Regions from separate parts of the Cellulomonas pasadenensis genome, predicted to be linked through region 1. Evidence: predicted binding sites of a transcription regulator. Region 1 holds the regulator's gene; the other holds the start of a gene.
The links. Region 1 encodes LexA, which represses DNA repair genes until DNA is damaged. Its sites were predicted from a motif close to TCGAACANNTGTTCGA; they were not measured.

Region 1 (11,040 bases):
AGCACGTTCAGCCGCGACGACGCCAGACCCATGCCGGCACCGGCGGACGTCCACGTGGCCACGAGGACGGCCGGCGGCAGGTCCGCGGCGGCGGTCACGAACGCGCCGACCACCCCGACGGCGACGAGGACGGTGCCGACGCGCACGGTGCCGCGGCTGGTGAGCCGGTGGCCGAGACGCCCCTGCACGGCCGACATGCCGGACCACGCGAGCGCGGCCGTGGTGAGCGCGAGCCCGCTCGCGGCGGGACCCCAGCCGTCGCGCTGCGCGAGCAGGTACGGCACGTACGCCTGGGCGCCGAAGAACGCGCCGGACACGAGGGCGCGCGTCGCTATGACGGACGGCAGCCCCGTCCGCGCGGCGAGCGCGCCCGCGGGCAGGAGGGGGCGCACGGCGACGAGCGCGGCGGCACCCGCGGCGGCGGCGAGCGCGGCCGACGGCGCCGCCGGCAGCTCGACGGCGAGGTTGAGGGCCAGCACCGCGCCGGCGACGAGCACCGCCAGGCCGACGCGTCGCCGCCCGTCCGTGCGCACCCCCGCGCCGCCGTCCGGCGTCCCCAGCGGCCGCAGCGTGCGCAGCAGCGGCAGGCTCGTCGGCACGACCAGCAGCGCGACGCCGAGGAACACCCAGCGCCATCCGGCGGCCTGCGCCACGACCCCCGCGACCGTGGGACCCACGAGCGAGGGCAGCACCCACGCGGCCGAGAACCACGCGAACGCGCGCGGGTGCAGCGCCGGCGGGTAGGCCCGCGCGAGCGTGACCAGCAACGTCACGTTGACGGCACCGCCGCCGAGCCCCTGCGCCAGCCGCCCGGCGACGAGCACGGGCATCGACGTCGCGAACCCGGCGACGACCAGCCCCGCGACGAAGAGGGCGGTGCCCGTGAGGAACGGCCGGAACGGCCCGGAGCGGTCGGACCAGGTGCCGGCGACGACCATGCCGACGACGCCGGTGGCGAGCGGGCCCGCGAACGCGAACGCGTACAGCGCGTGCCCGTCGAGGACGTCGGCGACGCCGGGCATCACCGTCGTCACGGCGAACGACTCGAACGCCACGAGCACGACGAGCGTGACGAGCGCCGCGGTGGTGGTGCGGCGCGCCCGCCACAACGCCTCGACCTGCGGCGTCGGCACGGTCACGGCGTCACCCGCACGACGTCACCCGCAGCACCCGGAAGCCCTTCGCGCTCGCGACGCGGTCGACCGTGACGCCGAGGCCCGCGCCGTCGGGCGCGTCGCCGACGAGCCACCGGTGCAGGGGGTCGGCGCCGAGGTTGCGGCCGACGACCAGCCAGGCGTCGCCGTCCGTGGCCACGCGCGGCAGCCACGCCGTGAGCAGGTCGTGCAGCGCCGCCTTGCCGATGCGCACGGGCGGGTTCGACCACAGCGTGGCGAACCGGACGTCCGGCGGCACGTCCTCGGGACGCGCGGCCACGACGTTCGCGGCACCGAGTCGCTCGGCGTTGCGCCGCACCAGGTCGAGGGCGCGCTCGTTGACGTCGACGGCCCACACGCGGGCCCGCGGCGACGACAGGGCGAGCGTGAGCGCGACGGGGCCCCAGCCGCAGCCGAGGTCGAGCAGGTCGCCCGTGGCGGGCGGTGCCGGCACGGTGCGGAGCAGCACCTGCGTGCCGAGGTCGACGTGGTCGGGGGAGAAGACGCCGCCCGCCGTCTCGACCGTGACGTCGCGGTCGGCGATCCGGACGCGCACGGACCGGCGCTCGTCCGCCGACGCCGGGCGCGCCGTGAAGTAGTGGTCCCCGCCGGTGCTGTCCCTGCCGGTGCTGTCCCCGTCCGGCCCGTCCCCGCTGTGCACCCGCCGACCCTAACGGCCCGCCACGGCTGCGCCCGCAGCGAAAAACCTCGCCCGGGTGGTGCCGCGGTGCGACGCTGGTCATCTTGTAGGTGGACGAGAGGACACGCGTGGACGACCGACAGCACACCACCCCCGAGGCGCCGCAGGCGCCGGTGCGCAGCGCCCAGGAGGTGGCCGACGACGTCGTCGCTCGTGTGCTGGCCCGGGCCGGGACCGCCCTGCAGTCCGGCGGCACGACGCACACGGCGTACGACGGCGACCAGCTCGACCTGGAGGAGCGCACCTCGCTGCGCCGCGTCTCCGGTCTCTCGACCGAGCTCGAGGACGTCACCGAGGTCGAGTACCGGCAGCTGCGCCTGGAGCGCGTCGTGCTCGTGGGCCTGTGGGGCGCGGGCACGGCCGAGGAGGCCGAGATCTCCCTGCGCGAGCTCGCGGCGCTGGCCGAGACGGCCGGCTCGCAGGTGCTCGACGGGCTCCTGCAGCGGCGGCGCAGCCCCGACCCCGGCACCTTCCTGGGCTCCGGCAAGGCGGCCGAGCTCGCGACCGTCGTCGCGGCCGTCGGCGCCGACACCGTCGTGGTCGACGGCGAGCTCGCACCCTCCCAGCGGCGCGCGCTCGAGGACGTCGTCCGGGTCAAGGTCGTCGACCGGACCGCGCTCATCCTCGACATCTTCGCGCAGCACGCGAAGTCGAAGGAGGGCAAGGCGCAGGTCGAGCTCGCCCAGCTCGAGTACCTCCTGCCGCGCCTGCGCGGCTGGGGCGAGTCGATGAGCCGGCAGGCCGGTGGTCAGGTCGGCGGCGCCGGCGCGGGCATGGGGTCCCGCGGCCCCGGTGAGACGAAGATCGAGCTCGACCGGCGGCGCATCCGCAACCGGATGGCGAAGCTGCGCCGCGAGATCGCCGCGATGGCGCCGGCCCGCGAGACCAAGCGGGCCTCGCGCAAGCGCAACGCGATCCCGTCGGTGGCGATCGCCGGCTACACCAACGCCGGCAAGTCGTCGCTGCTCAACCGCCTCACGAACGCGGGCGTCCTCGTCGAGAACGCCCTGTTCGCGACGCTGGACCCCACGGTCCGCCGGGCCGAGACGTCGGACGGCCGCGTGTACACGCTCGCGGACACCGTCGGCTTCGTGCGGCAGCTGCCGCACCAGCTCGTCGAGGCGTTCCGCTCCACGCTGGAGGAGGTCGCGGACGCCGACCTGATCCTGCACGTCGTGGACGCGTCGCACCCCGACCCGGAGGGGCAGCTCGCCGCGGTGCGGCACGTGTTCGCCGACATCCCGGGGGCGATGGACGTGCCGGAGATCGTCGTGCTCAACAAGGCCGACCTGGCCGCGCCGGAGGTGGTCGCGCGGCTGCGGTCGCGCGAGGTGCACTCCGTCGTCGTCTCGGCGCACACCGGTGAGGGCGTCGCGGAGCTGCAGGAGCTCATCGCCGACCAGCTGCCGCGACCGGGCGTGAGCGTCGACGTGGTGGTGCCGTACGACCGCGGCGACCTGGTCAGCCGCGTCCACGAGCACGGCGACATCGACCACGAGGAGCACACGCCCGACGGCACGGCGCTGCGGGCGCGCGTCGACGCGGACCTCGCCGCCGAGCTCGAGCGGGTCGCCGTCCGCCGCGCCTGAGCGACCGCACGACGCACCAGCACCGGACCCGGTGCGCGGGGCCCACCGGCCCGGCGTGCCGGGTCCTGCGCGTGCGGGGGGAGCATGCCTAGGGTGCGAAGGTGATCCCCGCCGACCTGGACCTCCTGCGTGCCCCCGGCGCGCCCGCCCTGCTGCCCGACGGCTCGGCCGCCGTCGTCGCCGTCGTCGGCCCCGACACGGCGCTCGACGCGTACCGCGGCGAGCTGTGGCTCGTGCCGGTGGCCGACCCCGCGGCGGACGTGACCACCGACCTCGGCGTGCACGAGCCCGGCACCGGGCGTGCGCGCCGCCTCACCCACGGGCACCGCGACACCGCCCCGCAGGTGTCGCCCGACGGGCGGTGGGTCGCGTTCTGCCGCGCGCCGCTCACCGGCGGCCCCGCGCAGGCCCACCTCGTGGCTGCGGGCGGCGGCGAGCCCGTCCGTCTCACGGACGCCCCGCTCGGCGTCGCGCACCTGCGGTTCTCGCCGGACGGCACGCGGCTGGCGTACCTGGCGCGCGTGCCCGAGGAGGGGCGCTACGTCGCCGGCGCCGACCCGTCGGCCGAGCCGCCCCGGCACGTGACGTCGTTCCGGTACCGCGCGGACGGCGTCGGGTTCGTGCACGACCGCCCGCAGCACGTCCACGTGCTGACCCTGCCCGCCGACCCGGGCGCGGGCGACGCGCTGCCCGAGCCGACCGCGCTCACGTCGGGCGCGTGGGACGTCACCGACCCCGCCTGGCTGCCCGACGGCGCGGCGCTGGTCGCGACGTGCGCCCGCCACGCGGACCGGGAGCGGGACGTGCGGCGCGACGTCGTGCTGGTGCGCGCGGACGAGCGCGGCACGGACGCCGCGGCGCTGCCGGCCCTCACGGACGCCGACGCCGGGAGCCCGCTCCAGGTCGGGACCGTGCGCCCGGCCCCGGACGGGACGGCGCTGTGGCTCCAGGCCCGCGACCTCGGACCCGACGGTCACGACACGGTCGCCGCGCTCACGGGGCTCTTCCGGCTGCCGCTGACCGGCACCGGGGCCGCCACACGTGCCGCGGGCGTCCCGGAGCGGCTGACCGACCCCGAGACGGTCGACCTGTCCGACGGCGTCCTCGTGCCGCTCGCGGACGGCGCCCTCGTCGCGGTCGAGGAGCGGGGCGCCGTCACGCTCGCGCACGTCGGCGCGGACGGTGCCGCGCCGCGGACGCTGCTCGACGCCCCCCACGTCGTGCTGAACGCCGACGCCCGGCCCGCCGGCGGCGCGGCGGTGGTCGCGGCCGCGCACCCCGTGACGGCGGGCGCCCTGCTCCGCGTCGACGTCACGACGGGCGACGCCGCCACCCTCGCCGACTGGTCGGCGCCCCTGCGCGCCACCGGACGGGTGCGCCGGCCCGTCGACCTCGCCGCGACGTCGCCGGACGGGTACGCGGTGCACGGGTGGGTCGTCACGCCGGACCCGGAGCGGTGGGGCGCCGGGCCGCACCCGACGCTGCTGATGATCCACGGCGGCCCGTTCGCCCAGTACACGCACGCGCTGTTCGACGAGGCGCAGGTGCTGGCCGGCGCGGGGTACGCCGTCGTCCTGGGCAACCCGCGCGGCTCCGCCGGGTTCGGGCGCGCGCACGGGCGCGCCATCCGGCACGCGTTCGGCACCGTCGACACCGACGACGTCCTCGCGCTGCTGGACGCCGCCGTGGCGCAGCACCCGCAGGAGCTCGACGGCGAGCGCGTCGGCGTGCTCGGCGGCTCGTACGGCGGCTACCTGACCGCGTGGCTGACGACCCGCACCGACCGGTTCGCGGCGGCGGTCGTGGAGCGCGGCTTCCTCGACCCCGTGAGCTTCACGGGGTCGGCCGACATCGGCTGGTGGTTCGGGCTCGAGTACGTCGGCGACCACGCGACCAGCGAGGGGCTCGCCGCCGTCGCGGCGCAGTCGCCCATGGCGCACGTCGGGCGCGTGCGCACGCCCACGCTGGTCATCCACTCGGAGCAGGACTGGCGCTGCCCGGTCGAGCAGGGCCAGCGGTGGTTCGTCGAGCTGCGGCGCCGCGGCGTCGAGGCGGAGCTGCTGCTCTTCCCCGGCGAGGGGCACGAGCTCACGCGGTCGGGGCGGCCGCGGCACCGGGTCGCCCGGTTCGAGCACCTGCTCGACTGGTGGTCCCGGCACCTGCCGACGGGCGCGGTCCCCAGCACCGGGGGATGACGGCCGAGGCGCGTCGGCGGTCGCGACTACGCTGACGCGGTGCACCAGGCCCGGACGACCGACCCGACCCCCGCGGCGGCGGACGTCCCCGGGGCCGGCGGCCCCGCGGCGGACGTCACGGGGCGGGCGTCGTCCGCGCACGCGGCCGTCGACGAGCTGCTCGACCTCGCGGTCGGCGCGCTCGGCGGCGGGCGGCGCGAGGGGCAGCGCACCATGGCGCACGCCGTCGCCGACGCGCTCGCGGGCGGGGAGCACCTGCTCGTCCAGGCGGGCACCGGCACCGGCAAGTCGCTCGGGTACCTCGTGCCCGCGGTCCGGCACGCGGTGTCGGAGGACGAGCGGGTCGTCGTCTCGACGGCGACGCTCGCGCTGCAGCGGCAGGTCATGACGCGCGACCTGCCGCTCGTCACGCGCGCGCTCGCGGGCCGCCTGCCGCGGCCGGCGGACATCGCGCTGCTCAAGGGCTGGCACAACTACCTGTGCGTGCACAAGGTCGCGGGCGGCTACCCGGAGGACGACCAGGGCGCGCTGTTCGACGTGCCGGAGCGTCCCGGGGCCGCCGACCACCCGGCACCGGTCGCCGACGCGGGGGAGCGCGAGACGCTCGGCGAGCAGGTCGTGCGCGTCCGCGAGTGGGCGCAGGCGACCGACACCGGCGACCGCGACGACCTCGTGCCCGGCGTCGCGGACCGGGCGTGGCGGCAGGTCTCCGTGACCGCCATGGAGTGTCTGGGCTCGTCGTGCCCGGTGCTCGAGGAGTGCTTCCCCGACGCGGCGCGGGCCCGCGCGCGCGAGGCCGACGTCGTCGTCACGAACCACGCGATGCTCGGCATCGCGGCGACCGGCTCGCCCCACGTGCTGCCCGAGCACGACGTCCTCGTCGTGGACGAGGCCCACGAGCTCACCGACCGCGTGACGGCGCAGGCGACGGCCGAGCTGTCGGTGGCGACCATCGAGCACGCCGCGCGCCTGGCACGCCGGCACGGCGGCGTCCCGACCACGGACCTCGACACGGCGTCCCAGCACCTGGCGAGCGTGGTCGTCCCGCTGCCGGAGGGCCGGTTCCGGGACGGCCTGCCGGAGGCGGCCCGGCTCGCCGTCGCGGCGGTGCGCGACGCCGCCCGCACGCTCCTCACCGTCCTCAAGCCGGACGCGTCCACCAAGGGGCGCGACGGCGCCGAGGGGGGCGTCAAGATGGCCAACGCCGCGATGCTCGCGCTGTTCGAGACGGCCGAGCGGATGGCCGCCGACCCGGAGGACCTGCGGCACACGGTGCTCTGGTGCGCCCGCGGGGAGGACCGGCGCGGGCAGGTCACCACGCGGCTGCACGCCGCGCCGCTCGCCGTCGACGGGCTCGTGCGGACCCAGCTGCTCGCGGGGCGGACCGGCGTGCTGACGTCGGCGACGCTCGCGCTCGGCGGCTCCTTCGACCCCGTGGCGCGCGCGCTCGGCCTCGCGAGCCGCCCCGACGCCGCGCCGGCCGGCCCGCCGTCGCTCCCGGTGGCCGCGTCGGCCACGGCCGCCGGCTCCGGCACGGCGACCGCGGGCGCGCCCGACGTGCTGCCCGGGACGGAGCGCGCGGGCCGCGCCGAGCGCGTGGACGCCGGCCGCTGGCGCGGGCTCGACGTCGGCAGCCCGTTCGACTACCCGCGGCAGGGCATCTGCTACGTCGCGCGCCGGCTGCCCACGCCCGGCCGGGAGCCGGCGACCGACGCGCAGCTCGACGAGATCGCGACGCTCGTGGAGGCCGCCGGCGGGCGCACGCTCGGGCTCTTCACGTCCCGCCGCGCGGCGCAGGTCGCCGCCGAGGCGATGCGCGAGCGGCTCGACGTCCCCGTGCTGCTGCAGGGCGACGACCAGCTGCCGACGCTCGTCGCGCAGTTCGCCGCCGACGAGCCGACCTGCCTGTTCGGGACCCTCTCGCTGTGGCAGGGCGTCGACGTGCCGGGGCCGGCGTGCCGGCTCGTCGTCATCGACCGGATCCCCTTCCCGCGACCCGACGACCCGGTCAGGTCCGCGCGGTCCGACGCCGTCGCCGCGGCGGGCGGCAACGGGTTCATGGCGGTGTCCGCGACGCACGCGGCGCTGCTGCTCGCGCAGGGGGCCGGGCGCCTCGTCCGCTCGGGGGAGGACCGCGGCGTGGTCGCGGTGCTCGACCCGCGCCTGGAGACCGCGCGGTACGGCGAGTTCCTGCGCCGCTCCATGCCGCCGTTCTGGCGCACGACGGACCGCGACCTCGTCGTCGCCGCGCTGCGACGCCTGTCGGCGGCGGGCTAGCCTCGCCGGGGGACGTGCCGCCCGGGCGGGCGCGTCCCGTGCAGCGGAGCCCGTGACGAGGGGAACGAACGCCATGACGCAGGACATCGAGGGAGACGACACCGCGCTGACCGTGCCGACGCCGCAGCGCCGCACCTCGAAGGTCGGCATCGTCGGCGCCGGCGCCGTCGGGTCCACGATGGCGTACGCGGCGCTGATGCGCGGTGCCGCGCGGACCGTCGCGCTCCTCGACGTCAACCGGCAGAAGGTCGAGGCGGAGGTGCTCGACCTCAGCCACGGGATCCAGTTCATGTCGATGGCCGAGGTCGTCGGCTCGGACGACGTGTCCGTGCTCGCCGACTGCGACGTCGTCGTCTTCACCGCGGGTGCGAAGCAGCGGCCGGGGCAGTCCCGCCTGGACCTGGCGGAGGCGACGATCTCGCTCGTGCGGACGGTGCTGCCCGGCATCGTCGAGGTCGCGCCGAACGCCGTGTACGTGATGGTGACGAACCCCGTCGACGTGGTCACGTACGCCGCGCTGCAGATCTCCGGCCTGCCGCCGGCGCAGCTGTTCGGCTCCGGCACCGTCCTGGACTCCTCGCGCCTGCGGTACCTCATCGCGCGGCACACCGGGGTGGCGGTGCAGAACGTGCACGCGTACGTCGCGGGCGAGCACGGCGACACCGAGCTGCCGCTGTGGAGCTCCGCGTCGATCGGCGCCGTGCCGCTGCTCGAGTGGCCGGGCGTCGGCGGGCACGGCCCCCTCACGAGCGAGGTCCGCGAGTCCATCGCGCGCGAGGTCGTCGAGTCGGCCTACCGGATCATCGAAGGCAAGGGCGCCACCAACTACGCGATCGCGCTGGCCGGGTCCCGCATCATCGAGGCCGTCCTCAAGGACGAGCGCCGCATCTTGCCCGTGTCGTCCCTGCTCGACGGGTACCTCGGCATCTCGGACGTGTGCCTCAGCGTGCCGACCGTGGTCGGGTCGTCGGGGGTCGCCGAGCGGCTCGAGGTGCCCATGTCGTCCGACGAGCTGCTGGGGCTGCGCCGGTCGGCCGAGGCCGTCCGGTCGGTCGCCCGCCGCTTCGGGTTCTGACGCCCGCCGCCGCACGCGCTCCCGGGAGGGGCGCGTGCGGCGGGCGGGACGCGCGGGACCCGTGGGTGCGCCGGGCGGTCAGAGGCTGCGCAGCACGCTGACGACGCGTCCGAGGACGGTCGCCTCGTCGCCGAGGATGGGCGCGTACGCCGCGTTGTGCGGCAGCAGCCAGACGTGGCCGTCGGCGCGCTTGAGCGTCTTGACGGTGGCCTCGCCGTCGATCATCGCCGCGACGATCTCGCCGTTCTCCGCGACGGGCTGGCGGCGCACGACCACCCAGTCGCCGTCGCAGATCGCCGCGTCCACCATGGAGTCGCCGGCGACGCGCAGCAGGAACAGGTCGCCCTCGCCGACCAGCTGGCGCGGCAGCGGGAACACGTCCTCGACGACCTGCTCGGCCAGGATCGGCCCGCCCGCCGCGATGCGGCCGACGACGGGCACGTAGGACGGCGCCGGTGCGCCGTCGCGCTCCGGCGCGTCGGTGCCCAGGTCGAGGCCGCCGGCGGGCGGCAGCGTGCCGACGGTACGGGCGTCGTCCGGCTGCACGACCTCGATGGCCCGGGGGCGGTGGGGGTCGCGGCGCAGGAAGCCCTTGCGCTCCAGCGCCGTGAGCTGGTGCTTGACGCTCGACGGGCTGGTGAGGCCGACGGCGTCGCCGATCTCCCGCATGCTCGGCGGGTAGCCGCGCGTCTCGACGGAGGCACGGATCGTCTCGAGGACGAGGCGCTGCCGTGCGGTGAGGCCGTCCGACGCCTCCTCCGCCCCGAGCGCGACGACGGTCGCGCCGGCGTCCGCGACGCCCTGCCCGGCCGCCTCGGCCGTCCTGGTCCCGCCCTGCACGCCCACGGCGCCTCCTGCTCCCTGCGGCGCGTCGCGGTCGTCCCGCGCGCACCCGCCTCGTCACCTGCCCCGCGTCCCGGCCCTGGACGCGGCCCCGGGGTGCGGGTCGGTGTCCGTGCTGGTCAGCGGCTCGTGTCGGTGGTCGGTGGTGCACTTCCTGACGCGCCCCAGCCTAGGGGCGCACGGGTGCCGGATCAAACATCTGTTCGAGCGTGTCTCGACGGATGTCGGGGGCGTCTGCTAGAACTCGTACAGACGTTCGACGAACAGGTGTTCGACACCAGGTGCTCGAGGCGACGGAGGTCAGGGACATGAGCGCGATGACGATCGGACCGGCGGTGCGCGGCGGACGGGCGGCACGGACGCGCCCGTCCACGACGGGCCGCGCGACGACCCACCTCGCCGCAGGACGGACGGCCGCGGGTCGTACGGCGGCGGGTCGTGCGGCGGCGGGGCGTACGGCGGTCGAGGGGCCGCTGCGCCTGACCGCCCGGGGCCGTGCCGTGGTGTGGGGGCTGGCCGTCGCGCTCGCCACCGGCGTCGGGGGAGCGGCGGTCTCCGCGCAGGCGGACGGCCCGCGCGCGGCGACCGAGGTGCAGCGTGTCGTCGTCGCCCCGGGCCAGACGCTCTGGGGGCTCGCGGCGGAGGTCGCCGCGCCGGGCGAGGACGTGCGCGACGTCGTGCTCCGCCTGATGGAGCTCAACGAGCTGCCGGCCGGCGGGCTGCAGGCGGGGCAGACGGTGGTCGTCCCCGTCGGCTGACGGGTAGCGCCGGTCCCGTCCGGGCCGGGTGCCGCCGGGCACGTGCTTGCGACCCCGCCCACGCACGGCCTACCGTCACGACGTCCCACCGGTCGACGGGCGCCTCGGCGGCCGCGGCACGCCGCTCCCGAGAGGTCTCCCGTGCACTGTCCGTTCTGCCGGCACACCGACTCGCGCGTCGTCGACTCGCGCACGTCCGACGACGGCTCGTCGATCCGCCGTCGTCGCCAGTGCCCGAACTGCCACCGGCGGTTCACCACGGTGGAGACGGCCAGCCTGTCGGTCGTGAAGCGGTCCGGCGCCACCGAGCCGTTCAGCCGCGAGAAGATCGCGAACGGGGTCCGCAAGGCGTGCCAGGGCCGGCCCGTGAGCGAGGACGACCTGGCGCTGCTGGCCCAGAAGGTCGAGGAGACGCTCCGCTCGGCCGGGTCCGCCGAGATCGACGCGTA
Region 2 (11,040 bases), on a different contig from region 1:
TCGGTGACGAGCGCGCCGTCGTCGGCCGACCGGCGCACCCGCAGCGCGTCGTCCACGTCCCGCGCCGACGTCTGCGGGGTGACCGGCAGGCGCGCCGCCCGCGCCACGCGCTGCGCCGCCTGCGCGACCGTCCGCGGCGTGCGGTAGTTGACCGTGAGCTCGGCGAGCCGCCAGCTGCCGCGCAGGACGGGGTCCAGCGTGCGCCCCCAGTCGCGGGCGCCCGCGGCCGCCGACGTCTGCGCCACGTCGCCGACGATCGTGAGCGAGCGCGTCGGCACGCGGCGCAGCAGCGCGCGCCACGCCATCGGCGACAGCTCCTGCGCCTCGTCGACGACGACGTGCCCGTACGCCCACGTCCGGTCGGCCGCGGCGCGCTCGGCCGTCGTCAGCGACGGCCCGCTGCTCGCGAACCGGTCCGCCAGCACCTCGGCCGACACCATGTCGCCCGCACCCGTCGACCGCAGCACGTTGCGCGCGTACTCGACCTCCGCGGCGCGGCGCTCCGCGTCGGCGCGCGCCTGCGCCCGTGCGGCCTGGTCGTCCTCGCCGAGCAGCTCGGCGGCCTCGTCGAGCAGCGGCACGTCCGCCGGCGTCCACGGCGCGTCGGCGGGCCGCGCGAGCAGGCGGCGGTCCGCGGGCGAGAGGTCCGGCGCGGCCGCCTCCAGGCGGTGCGGCTTGGCGTACAGGTCGCGGATCAGGCCCTGCGGCGTGAGCGGCATCCACGCCAGGTTGAGCGCGACCCGGATCTCGCGCGTCGTGCGGAGGTCCTCGACGATCTCGGCGCGGTCCTCCGGCGGGACGTCCCACGCGAGCTGCTGCACGTACTGCTCGGCGAGCCGGGACAGCATGTCGCGCACGAACGTCACGCGGGCCTGGTTGTGCGGCTTGTGCTGACGGCGGGCGCGCGCGATGGCGGCGGCGACGTCGTCCGGGCGCACGACGACCGTCCGGCCGTCGACGCGCACGCGGACCGGCTCGGCGGGCACGCGCTGCCGCTGGCGCACGGCGCGCGCGACGACGCGCGCCATGACGGCCCGGCCCTTCACGGCCGCCACGGCGTCGTCCTCGGCGCCCCGGGCCTCGACGCCCGGGACCAGCTCCGCGACGGTGGCGGTCACGACGCCCGTCTCGCCCAGCGACGGCAGCACCTGGTCGATGTAGCGCAGGAACGTGCGCGACGGCCCCACGAGGAGCACGCCCGAGCGCTCGAGCAGCCGCCGGTGGTTGTACAGCAGGTACGCCGCCCGGTGCAGCGCGACGGCCGTCTTGCCCGTGCCGGGGCCGCCCTGCACGACGAGCGCGCCGCCCAGGTCGGAGCGGATGATCGCGTCCTGCTCGGCCTGGATGGTCGCGACGATGTCGCCCATGCGGCCGGTGCGTCCCGCGCCGAGCGCGGCGAGCAGGGCGCCCTCGCCCGACAGGCCCGACAGGGTCGCCGGGTCGACGCCCGCGGCGGCGAGCGCGTCGAGGTCGAGGACGTCGTCCTCCACGCCCGTGACCCGACGCCCAGCGGTGACCAGGTGGCGGCGGCGGACCACGCCGTCGGGCTGCGCCGACGTGGCGCGGTAGAACGCCTGCGCCGCGGGTGCCCGCCAGTCGGTGAGCAGAGGGGTCTGCTCCTCGTCGGTGAGCCCGATGCGGCCGATGTACCGGCGGTCGCCGTCGACGAGGTCGAGCCGACCGAAGGCGAGCCGCTCCTCGACGGCCTCGAGCTGCGCCACGCGGTCCTCGTAGAGGGTCGCGAAGGCGTCGCGCTCGGAGCGGTTCTGCGGCGACCCCGACGGGCGCTGCCGCCGCACGTCGGCGAGCCGCCGGCGCGCCTGCGCGCGCAGCTCGTCGAGGCGCGCGTACAGCCCGTCGACGACCCGCTGCTCGCCGTCCAGCTCCCGGTCGCTCCCAGCCACCTGCGTGCTCACCCCCGTCGTCGCCACCGTGCGGGCGCACGGGCGGCCGACCATTATCCGCTGCGTCGGGACCGGCCCGTCGCGCCGCCCGTCCGGGGGCGTGTCGCCGTCCCGGCGGTGCACCGCACGGACGGTGCTGCCCTACAGTTCACCCAGCCGATCCCGCACCACCGCGGGGCAGACCTGCGGAAGGACGGGCGTGACGAGCTCCCCGGCCACGTCGGACGACGACGTGCGCACACCCGCGGACGTCGACGGCCGCCTGCGCCTGCTGCTCGTCGAGGACGACGAGGGCGACGCGCTGCTCGTCCAGGAGCACCTCGCCGACGCCGGCCTCGCCGAGCACATCGTGTGGGCCCGCTCCGTGGACGAGGCGCTCGCACACCTCGACGCCGACTGCGTGCTGCTCGACCTCGGCCTGCCCGACGCGATGGGCCTCGGCGCGCTCGAACGCCTCCTGGCGGCCGACGCGCCGCCGCCGATCGTCGTCCTCACGGGCCTGACCGACACCGACGCCGGTCTCGCCGCGCTCGCGGCCGGCGCCCAGGACTACCTCGTCAAGGGCGACGTCGACGGGGAGAGCCTGGCCCGCGCCGTCCGCTACGCCGTGCAGCGCCGCCGCCTCGAGCAGACCGACCGGGCGCTGTACCGCAGCCTCGTGCGCGCCGCCGAGACGAACCGGCTGGAGCGCGCCCTGCTGCCGCGCCCCGTCGTCGCCGACCCGCGCCTGGAGGTCCGCGTGGGCTACCGCGCCGGCCGCGACGGCCTGCTCGGCGGGGACTTCTACGACGTCGTCGAGCGGCCGGACGGCACCGTGCTCGCGCTGGTCGGCGACGTGTGCGGCCACGGCCCCGACGAGGCGGCGCTCGGCGCGACCCTGCGCACCGCCTGGCGCACGCTCGTGCTGGCGGACGTGCCCGCCGACGACATCCTCGGGCTGCTCGAGCGCGTCCTCGACGCCGAGCGGGCCCGGCCGGAGGTCTTCACCACGGTGTCGATGCTCGCCGTGGCGCCCGACCGGCGGTCCGCCGACCTGTACCTCGCGGGGCACCCGGTGCCGTTCCTGCTGGGGGACGGCGTGCACCTGCTGCCCGCCGACGCCCGCGGGCGGGCCCTGGGCATCCCGGTCGGCGGCGGCTGGCCCGCACGGCGCCTCGAGCTGGGGTCGTCGTGGCGGGTGCTCATGTACACCGACGGCCTGCTCGAGGCGACCGTCGGCAGCGGCGGCGAGCGGCTCGGCAAGGCCGGGCTCATGGAGCTCGCCCACGCGACCTCGCGCGCCACCACGGGCGCTCCCGTCCCCGTCCCCGGCCATGAGGAGGACCCCGTGCTCGGCCACCTCATCGGCGCCGTGCGCGCCCGGCACGGCGGCGACCTCGTCGACGACGCCGCCGTGGTCCTGCTGGGGTGGGAGGCGTGAGCCCGGCGACCGTGCGCACGTCCGCGACGCTGCGCCGCCGGCTCGCCGCCCTCTTCGTGTCCGCGGGGCTCGTGCTGGGACTGGTCGTCCTCCTGACGGGGACCGTGTTCGCGCGCACGCTTTCGCTGCAGGAGGCCGTGACGCAGCAGTACTTCCAGGCCGTCAGCGAGACGGACCGGGCGCTCGTGTCGATGGTCGACGCCGAGACCGGGCTGCGGGGCTACGCGCTCACGGGCGACCCCGTGACGCTCGAGCCGTACGAGCGGTCGCTCGAGATCGGTGCCGAGTTCGAGCGGACGGCGCGCGCGGTGGCGGAGCGGTCGGGCGACGACGCCGTCCTCGACGACTACGGGGCCGCCGCCGCGGCCGCACGCGCCTGGTACTCCGAGCACGCGGAGCCGATGATCGCGCAGATCGAGGCGGAGGGCGCCGACTCCGTCTCCCCGGAGCAGGTCGAGCGCGGCCGCGGCTACTTCGACGAGGTCCGTGCGACGGTCGGCACGTACCTCGAGCGGCTGCGCGGCATCCGCTCGGACGCGGTCGCGGACCTGGAGCGCATGACGACCCTCTCGGCGATCCTGCTGACGACCGTCGTGCTCACGGCCGTGGTGGTCGGCGTCCTCATCTGGGTCGCCCTGCGCCGCTGGGTGGTGTCCCCGGTCGACGCGCTCGCGGCCGACGTGCGGGCCGTCGCCGAGGGCGACCTCGACCGTCCGGTCGCCGTGCGGGGACCCGGCGAGATCGAGCAGCTGGCGGGCGACGTCGAGCAGATGCGCGTCGCGCTGGTCGCCCAGCTGGGCGAGCTCCGCACGTCGCGCGCCGAGATCGCCGACGCGCACGAGCGGCTCACCGAGCAGGCCGAGGAGCTGCGGCGCTCCAACCGCGACCTGGAGCAGTTCGCCTACGTGGCGTCGCACGACCTGCAGGAGCCGCTGCGCAAGGTCGCGAGCTTCACGCAGCTGCTGCAGAAGCGGTACGGCGGCCAGCTCGACGAGCGGGCCGACCAGTACATCGACTTCGCCGTCGACGGCGCCAAGCGCATGCAGCGGCTCATCCAGGACCTGCTCGGGTTCTCGCGGGTCGGGCGGGTGGGCGGCGAGGTCGTCGACGTCGACCTCGACAAGGCGCTCGCGCGCGCCGTCGACCAGCTCGACGAGCGCATCGAGGCCGCCGGCGCCGTCGTGACGCACGACCCGCTGCCGACGGTCCGCGGCGAGGAGCCGCTGCTCGTCCAGCTCTTCCAGAACCTCGTCGGGAACGCCGTGAAGTTCCGGCACCCCGACCGTGTGCCGCACGTCCACGTCAGCGCGCGCCGCGTGGAAGACTCCTGGCAGCTCGAGTGCCGGGACAACGGCATCGGCATCGACCCCCAGTACGCCGAGCGCGTCTTCGTCATCTTCCAGCGGCTGCACGCCAAGGACGTCTACGAGGGCACGGGCATCGGCCTGGCGCTGTGCAAGAAGATCGTCGAGTTCCACGGCGGTCGGATCTGGATCCCCGAGACCGAGGGGGAGGGCACCACCATCCGGTGGACCCTGCCCGCGGCCGACGAGGGCTGATTCCCCGCGAGGGGACGACGGGAGCAGTAGTGGCGGACCAGAAGACCATCGAGGTGCTCCTCGTCGAGGACGACCCGGGCGACGTGCTGATGACCCGTGAGGCCTTCGAGCACAACAAGGTCCGCAACCGCCTGTCGGTCGTGTCCGACGGGGTCAGCGCGCTGGAGTTCCTCCGCAAGGAGGGCGAGCACGCCGACGCCCCCACGCCCGACCTCATCCTGCTCGACCTCAACCTGCCGCGGATGGACGGGCGCGAGGTGCTCGAGGCGCTGAAGTCCGACGCCGCGCTGCGCGCCATCCCGGTCGTCGTGCTCACGACGTCCGAGGCGGAGGAGGACGTGCTGCGCATGTACTCGCTGCACGCCAACGCGTACGTCACGAAGCCGGTGGACTTCGACCGCTTCATCGACGTGGTGCGGCAGATCGACGAGTTCTTCGTCGAGGTCGTGCGGCTGCCCGGGCGCTGACGGCTCCCGCGGCGGCCGCAGGCACCGCGGGAAGAGCAGGGGGCCCCGCGGCGTTGCACCGGTGTGACAGGGACGACGACGTGAACGAGCGGAGCGACATGCTGGACCCCCGGGGCATCTACGACGTGGACGTGCAGGTGGCCGAGCGTCTGGACGCGCGCGCGACGGGCGGCAGGGGACCGGTGCTGCTGCACGCGGTGCGCGGGTTCGTCGACGCCGGCCAGGCGGGGCAGCTCGCGGCCGAGCACCTGCTGTCCGCCGGCACGGGCGAGCGGCTGGTCACCTTCGACGTCGACCAGCTCCTCGACTACCGGTCGCGCCGGCCCGTCATGACGTTCGACGGCGACGGCTGGACCGACTACGACGCGCCCCAGCTGGCCGTCGACCTGCTGGAGGACGCGGCGGGCGTCCCGTTCCTGCTGCTGCACGGTGTCGAGCCGGACACGCAGTGGGAGCGCTGGGTCGCCGCCGTGCGGCAGGTCGTGGAGCGGTTCGACGTCCCGCTGGTCGTCGGCGTGCACGGGATCCCCATGGGCGTCCCGCACACCCGGCCGGCGTCGGTGACGGCGCACGCCACGCGCGCCGAGCTGGTCGCCGACCACACCTCGTTCTTCGGCACCGTGCAGGTGCCCGCCAGCGCCACGGCCCTCCTCGAGCTGCGGCTCGGCGAGCAGGGGCACGACGCGCTCGGCTTCGCGGTGCACGTGCCGCACTACCTGGCCCAGTCGGCCTACCCGACGGCGGGGGTGACCGCGTTGCGGCAGGTCGAGCGTGCGACGGGGCTCGACCTCGCCGTCGCCGCGCTGGAGCCCGCCGCCGAGGAGGCGATGCGGGAGGTCGAGCGCCAGGTGGCGCAGGCGCCCGAGGTCGCGTCGGTGGTCGAGGCGCTCGAGGAGCAGTACGACGCCTTCACCCGCAGCATCGGGCGCACCAGCCTGCTCGCGCAGACGACCGACCTGCCCACGGCCGAGGAGATCGGCGCCGAGCTCGAGCGGTTCCTCGCCGAGCAGACGGACGACGACCCCGGCCGCTGACGGGCGCGCGCGACGCCGGACCGGCGGCGCGCTCGCGGGCGTCGTCGTGACCGGATCGTTGCCGGCGGCAGGCGGACGCATGTCCACCTGACGTGGCGTGCGCCACACGACGCGTGCAAGGATGCGGCCGTTGCAGTGACGTACGGACGCTCGACCGGACCCGTGGTCGCCCCGTCAGGCGCGAGGCGCGGAACCGTCGGCCCTCGCGGGTCGGACCACCCGGTGCAGGACGTGAGGCATTGCGGCGCGGCGCGGGCACGGTGCCCGCGCCGGTCACCGGTGGGACGCGAAGGAAGCACGACATGGCACAGGGTGCGGTCAAGTGGTTCAACGCCGAGAAGGGCTACGGGTTCATCGCCCAGGACGGCGGCGGCGCCGACGTCTTCGTCCACTACTCGGCCATCGACTCCCAGGGCTACCGCTCGCTCGACGAGGGGCAGCGCGTGGAGTTCGAGATCACGCAGGGCGCGAAGGGTCCGCAGGCGGAGCACGTCCGCCCGCTGTGACACCTGCGCGATGAGCTCGGCCGGGCCTCGGCCCGGCCGCACGACGGGGCCGTACCCACGGGTGCGGCCCCGTCGTCGTGCGCGGTCCGTCGTCCCCCGGCCCGGCCGGTCAGGTCGTGGCCGGTTCGGGTGGCGACGCGGGTGGGGCGTGCGGCGGCTCCTGCGGCGGGTCGTGCAGCGCGGTCGCGCGGCCGACGAACCCGTCGAGCTCGGCGCCCACGAGGATGCGTGCCGGGACGGGCAGGGTGCGCAGCGTCCGTGCGAGCGCCGGGTCGTCGAGCAGGCCGTCGTCGTCGGTGCCCGCGAGGACGACGTTGCCGTAGTGGCGGCCGCGCAGCTGCCCCGGCTCCGCGACGACGGCCACGTGCCGGAAGACGCCGGCGAGCGTCGCCGCCTCGGCCCGGGCGAGGGCGAGCGGCGGCCGGTCGGCGCAGTTGGCGAGGTAGACGCCGCCGGGCCGCAGCACGCGCGCCACCTCGCGGGCGACCTCGCTGGTCGTCAGGTGGTCGGGCGTGCGGTCGCCGGCGAAGACGTCGCGCACGACGACGTCCCACGACGCGTCGCCCACGCCGGTGAGCTCGGCGCGCGCCTCGCCGGTGCGCAGGCGCAGGCGCGGTGCGCGGGGGAGCGCGAACCACGCGCGCACGAGCCGGGCCAGCTCGCCGTCGAGCTCGACGGCGAGCTGGCGCGCGCCGGGGTACCGGTGGGCCAGCGTGCGCGCGAGCGCGCAGCCGCCGGCGCCGAGGTGCAGCACCGCGGGGTCGGGGCGCCGGTCGGCGAGCGTGCCGACGACCGCGGCCATCTGCTGCATGTACTCGAAGTCGAGCAGGTCGGGGTCGTCGAGGTCGACGAACGAGCTCGGCACGCCGTTGACCAGCAGCGTCGCGGCGCGCGGGCGTCCCGGCTCGGGCACGACCTCCGCCGTGCCGGTCGCGACGGCGACGGGCCCCACGGGCCACGGCGCCACGTCCGGCGCGGGTGTCGGTGGTCGGCGGGAGGATGCGGTGCGACGGGCCACCGGGTCACGGTAACGGCCCGTCGGCGCGAGCCCGTGACCGACAAGGGATTGCGCTATTCGAACAGGTGTTCGATCATGGTGTCGGCGGAGGTGCCGCCACGAGGGAGGTGGGTGCGATGTCCGGACGGGTGAGCGTCCTGCGACCCGAGGCGGCCACCGCCCTGCCGCCGCAGACCGCCGACCTGCTCGCGCGGGCGGACGCCGAGCTCTTGGCGGCCCAGTTCTCCGGCGAGCCGTGGGAGATGTTCTCGCACGCCCACCTCGCGGCCCTGCGTGCCGGCGCGGCCGTCGTCGCCGCCCGGGGGCGTCCCGCGGGCCGCGGTGCGCCGCGGACGGTCTGGGGCATGCTCGACGCGGTGGCGCCCGAGCTGCACGCGCACTCGGCGTTCTTCGCCCAGTCGGCCGCCCTGCGCTCCGCCGTCGACGCCGGCCGGTTCGAGCTGGTGTCGGAGGCCAGGGCCGAGCGGGCGCTGTGCGCGGCCGAGGACCTCGTCGACGCCGCCCGCGCGCTGCTGCTCGGCGACGCGGCGACGCCGGCGCGCGCGCTGGCGTCCCGGTGAGCGGTCATCCGACCGTGCCCGCCGAGGACGGCTGCCACGTCCTGCACGTGGAGGTGGACGCGCCGGCGGCGCAGGTCGCGCTGATGCGCAGGCCCGAGCTCGCGGGGCTGCCCGTGCTGGTCGACGACGGCGGCCGGGTGCGCGACGCGTCGGCCCCGGCGCGCGCGTTCGGGGTGCGAGCGGGGGACGACCTGGCGGCCGCCCTGGCGCGCTGCCCGCACGCGGTCGTCGTCGCGGCGGACCCCGCGGCCGAGGACGCCGTGCGGGCGGGTCTGCTCGCGGTCCTCGAGGACGTCACCGCCCTCGTGGAGCCGGTGGGCGACGCGGGCGCGTACGTCGACGTGGGCGGCGCCCGTCGTCGGCTCGGTCCGCCCACGGCGATCGCCTGGGGGGTCCGTGAACGGCTGCGGGAGCAGCACGGCGTGACGTGCTCGGTCGGGATCGGTGCGACCAAGGTGGTCGCCCGGCTCGCCGGTCGCGCGGCCGGCCCCGACGGCGTCCTGCTGGTGCCGCACGCCGCGACGGCGCGGTTCCTGGGGGACCAGCCCGTGGCGGCGCTCGCGGAGGTCGACGGCCCCCTCGAGGCGGCGCTCGCCGCGGCCGGCATCCGGCGGCTCGGGGAGCTGGCGGACGCCTCGGCCGTGCTCCTGCGCGGCCTCGACCGGCCCGCGACGGTGCACTGGCTCCGCGACCTCGCCCGGGGCCGCGACGCCCGGCCGGTGGTGCCCCGGCCGCGGTCGGCGGCCGACCCCGTCGTGCGGGTCGACGTCCCGTGCGCCGCGGCGCGCGGGCAGCGGGACGTGCTGGACGAGCTGCTGCGGGAGGCGGCGCACGCGTGCGGCCGCGCGCTCGGGGTGCGCCGGCAGGCCGGCCGCACCGTGGCGCTCACCGTGCGCACGGCCGACGGGGCCGAGCACACCCGCTCGCGCGCCCTGACGACGCCGTCCGACCGCGGCCGCGAGCTCCACCTGGTCGCGCGGGACCTCCTCGCCGGCCTCACGTGGGTCGCGGTGCCGGAGTCGCTGACCGTGGCCGTCGGGCGTCTGCAGGACGTCCCGGCGGGCGTGCGCGGACCCGTCGCGGGCGAGCGGACCGACGCCGTGCCGCCTCTCGCAGGCCCCGTCGCCGTCCCGGCGGGCACCGTCGCGGGCACGGACGGCCTGCCGTGGCGAGTCTCACCCGGAACGGTCGCCCGCGTGGCGCAGCGCTCGACTTCCACCATCGTCACCGCCGACATATCCTGATCACCCATAGTCCACCGGAGTGCGACGGGGGTCGTCATGCCTCTCTCCGAGTACGAGCAGCGCGTTCTGGAGCAGATGGAACGTCAGCTGACCTCTGACGACCCTCGGCTCGCGAACACGCTGACCAGCCGCGGCGGTCGTCGCCCGGTCATGCGGTACGTCATCGCCGGCGCGGGTGCCGTCGTCGGACTGCTGCTCCTGGTCGTCGGTGCCGCGTCGTCCGAGCCGTGGCTCGGTGCCCTCGGCTTCGTCGTGATGTTCGCCGCCGTCGCGTCCGCGTTCGCCGCGCCGCGTCGTACGCGGTCGGGGCCGCAGGGAGCCGTCCGCCCGGACGGCACCGTCCGCCGTCCCACGGGCGCGACACGGCCCGCCACGCGCAAGCAGGGCTTCATGTCCCGCATGGAGGAGCGCTGGGACCGTCGGCGCCACGAGGGCGACCGCTGACCCGCGCCCGCCCCGGCGCGGCCTCCTGACCTGCGCAGCCGCCTGACCGACGCGGCCTGCTGACCGACCCCGCCGCCTGAACCCGAGCGCCGACCGCGGCGCACCGGGCACACGCACCGCCCGCTCCCGTCCGCAGTCACGCGGACGACGACGCCGCCGGCTCCTCGAGCCGGCGGCGTCGTCGCGCCGGGACGCGGCGGGCAGCACCCCGGCGGGCCCGGCGAGGGGACGAGCAGCGTCGCGCGCACCGGTCGAGCGCTGCGCACGGCGCACCGGTCGAGCGCTGCGCACGCACGCGGCACGAGCGACCGCGGACCCGCCGTCGTCGGCCGTCAGCCCGAGGACCGGCCGATCCGCGGCACCGCGCCGGCGCGCGGACGCTCGCCGAGGAGCTCGGTGACCCCGTCGCGCACGGCGGCCACCCACCCGTCGAGCGCGGCCGGGTCGACGTCCTGCGGCGTGGGGGCGTACCGGCCGCTCTCGACGGCCGCGACGAGATGCTCGAACGCGGCGAGGGCCGCGCCGTCGAGCGTGCCCTCGGCGCGCAGCAGCAGCGCGCGCTGCACGTCGCGCAGCGCGCCGCGAGGGGTCGCCGCGTCGGACCAGGTGAGCTCGAGGCGCGCGAGGTCACGCCGCAGCGTCGCCCAGGCGCGCTCGGGCGTCGTCTCGACCACCCGGCGGCCGCGCCGGGACAGCAGCAGCACGGTCGCGCCGCCGCCCAGCACGAGGACGCCGAGCCCCACGGTGAGGGCGACGGCCGGCCAGGGCACGGAGTCGTCCTCCGTGGCGGGCGCCGACGTCGGCGGTGCGGTGGCGGTCGCCGCGGGCGCCGGCGCGACGCGCCCCGGCGTGAGCTCCTCCGGCACCGAGCCCGGCGCCTGGAC

Region 2: AB6N23_RS11525 (SAV_6107 family HEPN domain-containing protein) is a predicted target of LexA. The motif match lies at 7,966-7,981, and genes of this name have one in related genera.

What each region holds. Positions count from the first base shown of each region.
Region 1 covers NZ_JBFTEP010000077.1:3,139-14,178, forward strand. The annotation lists gene AB6N23_RS11765 (MFS transporter) at 1-1,139, opposite strand, end outside; gene AB6N23_RS11770 (class I SAM-dependent methyltransferase) at 1,144-1,815, opposite strand; gene hflX (GTPase HflX) at 1,923-3,443, shown strand; gene AB6N23_RS11780 (S9 family peptidase) at 3,545-5,638, shown strand; gene AB6N23_RS11785 (ATP-dependent DNA helicase) at 5,678-7,915, shown strand; gene AB6N23_RS11790 (L-lactate dehydrogenase) at 7,989-8,990, shown strand; gene lexA (transcriptional repressor LexA) at 9,069-9,836, opposite strand; gene AB6N23_RS11800 (LysM peptidoglycan-binding domain-containing protein) at 10,142-10,591, shown strand; gene nrdR (transcriptional regulator NrdR) at 10,733-11,040, shown strand, end outside.
Region 2 covers NZ_JBFTEP010000074.1:1,203-12,242, forward strand. The annotation lists gene AB6N23_RS11490 (HelD family protein) at 1-1,904, opposite strand, end outside; gene AB6N23_RS11495 (PP2C family protein-serine/threonine phosphatase) at 2,104-3,324, shown strand; gene AB6N23_RS11500 (sensor histidine kinase) at 3,321-4,883, shown strand; gene AB6N23_RS11505 (response regulator) at 4,913-5,350, shown strand; gene AB6N23_RS11510 (proteasome assembly chaperone family protein) at 5,449-6,384, shown strand; gene AB6N23_RS11515 (cold-shock protein) at 6,687-6,890, shown strand; gene AB6N23_RS11520 (spermidine synthase) at 7,000-7,908, opposite strand; gene AB6N23_RS11525 (SAV_6107 family HEPN domain-containing protein) at 8,037-8,468, shown strand; gene AB6N23_RS11530 (DNA polymerase Y family protein) at 8,483-9,712, shown strand; gene AB6N23_RS11535 (SCO2097 family morphological protein) at 9,749-10,156, shown strand; gene AB6N23_RS11540 (transglutaminase TgpA family protein) at 10,489-11,040, opposite strand, start outside.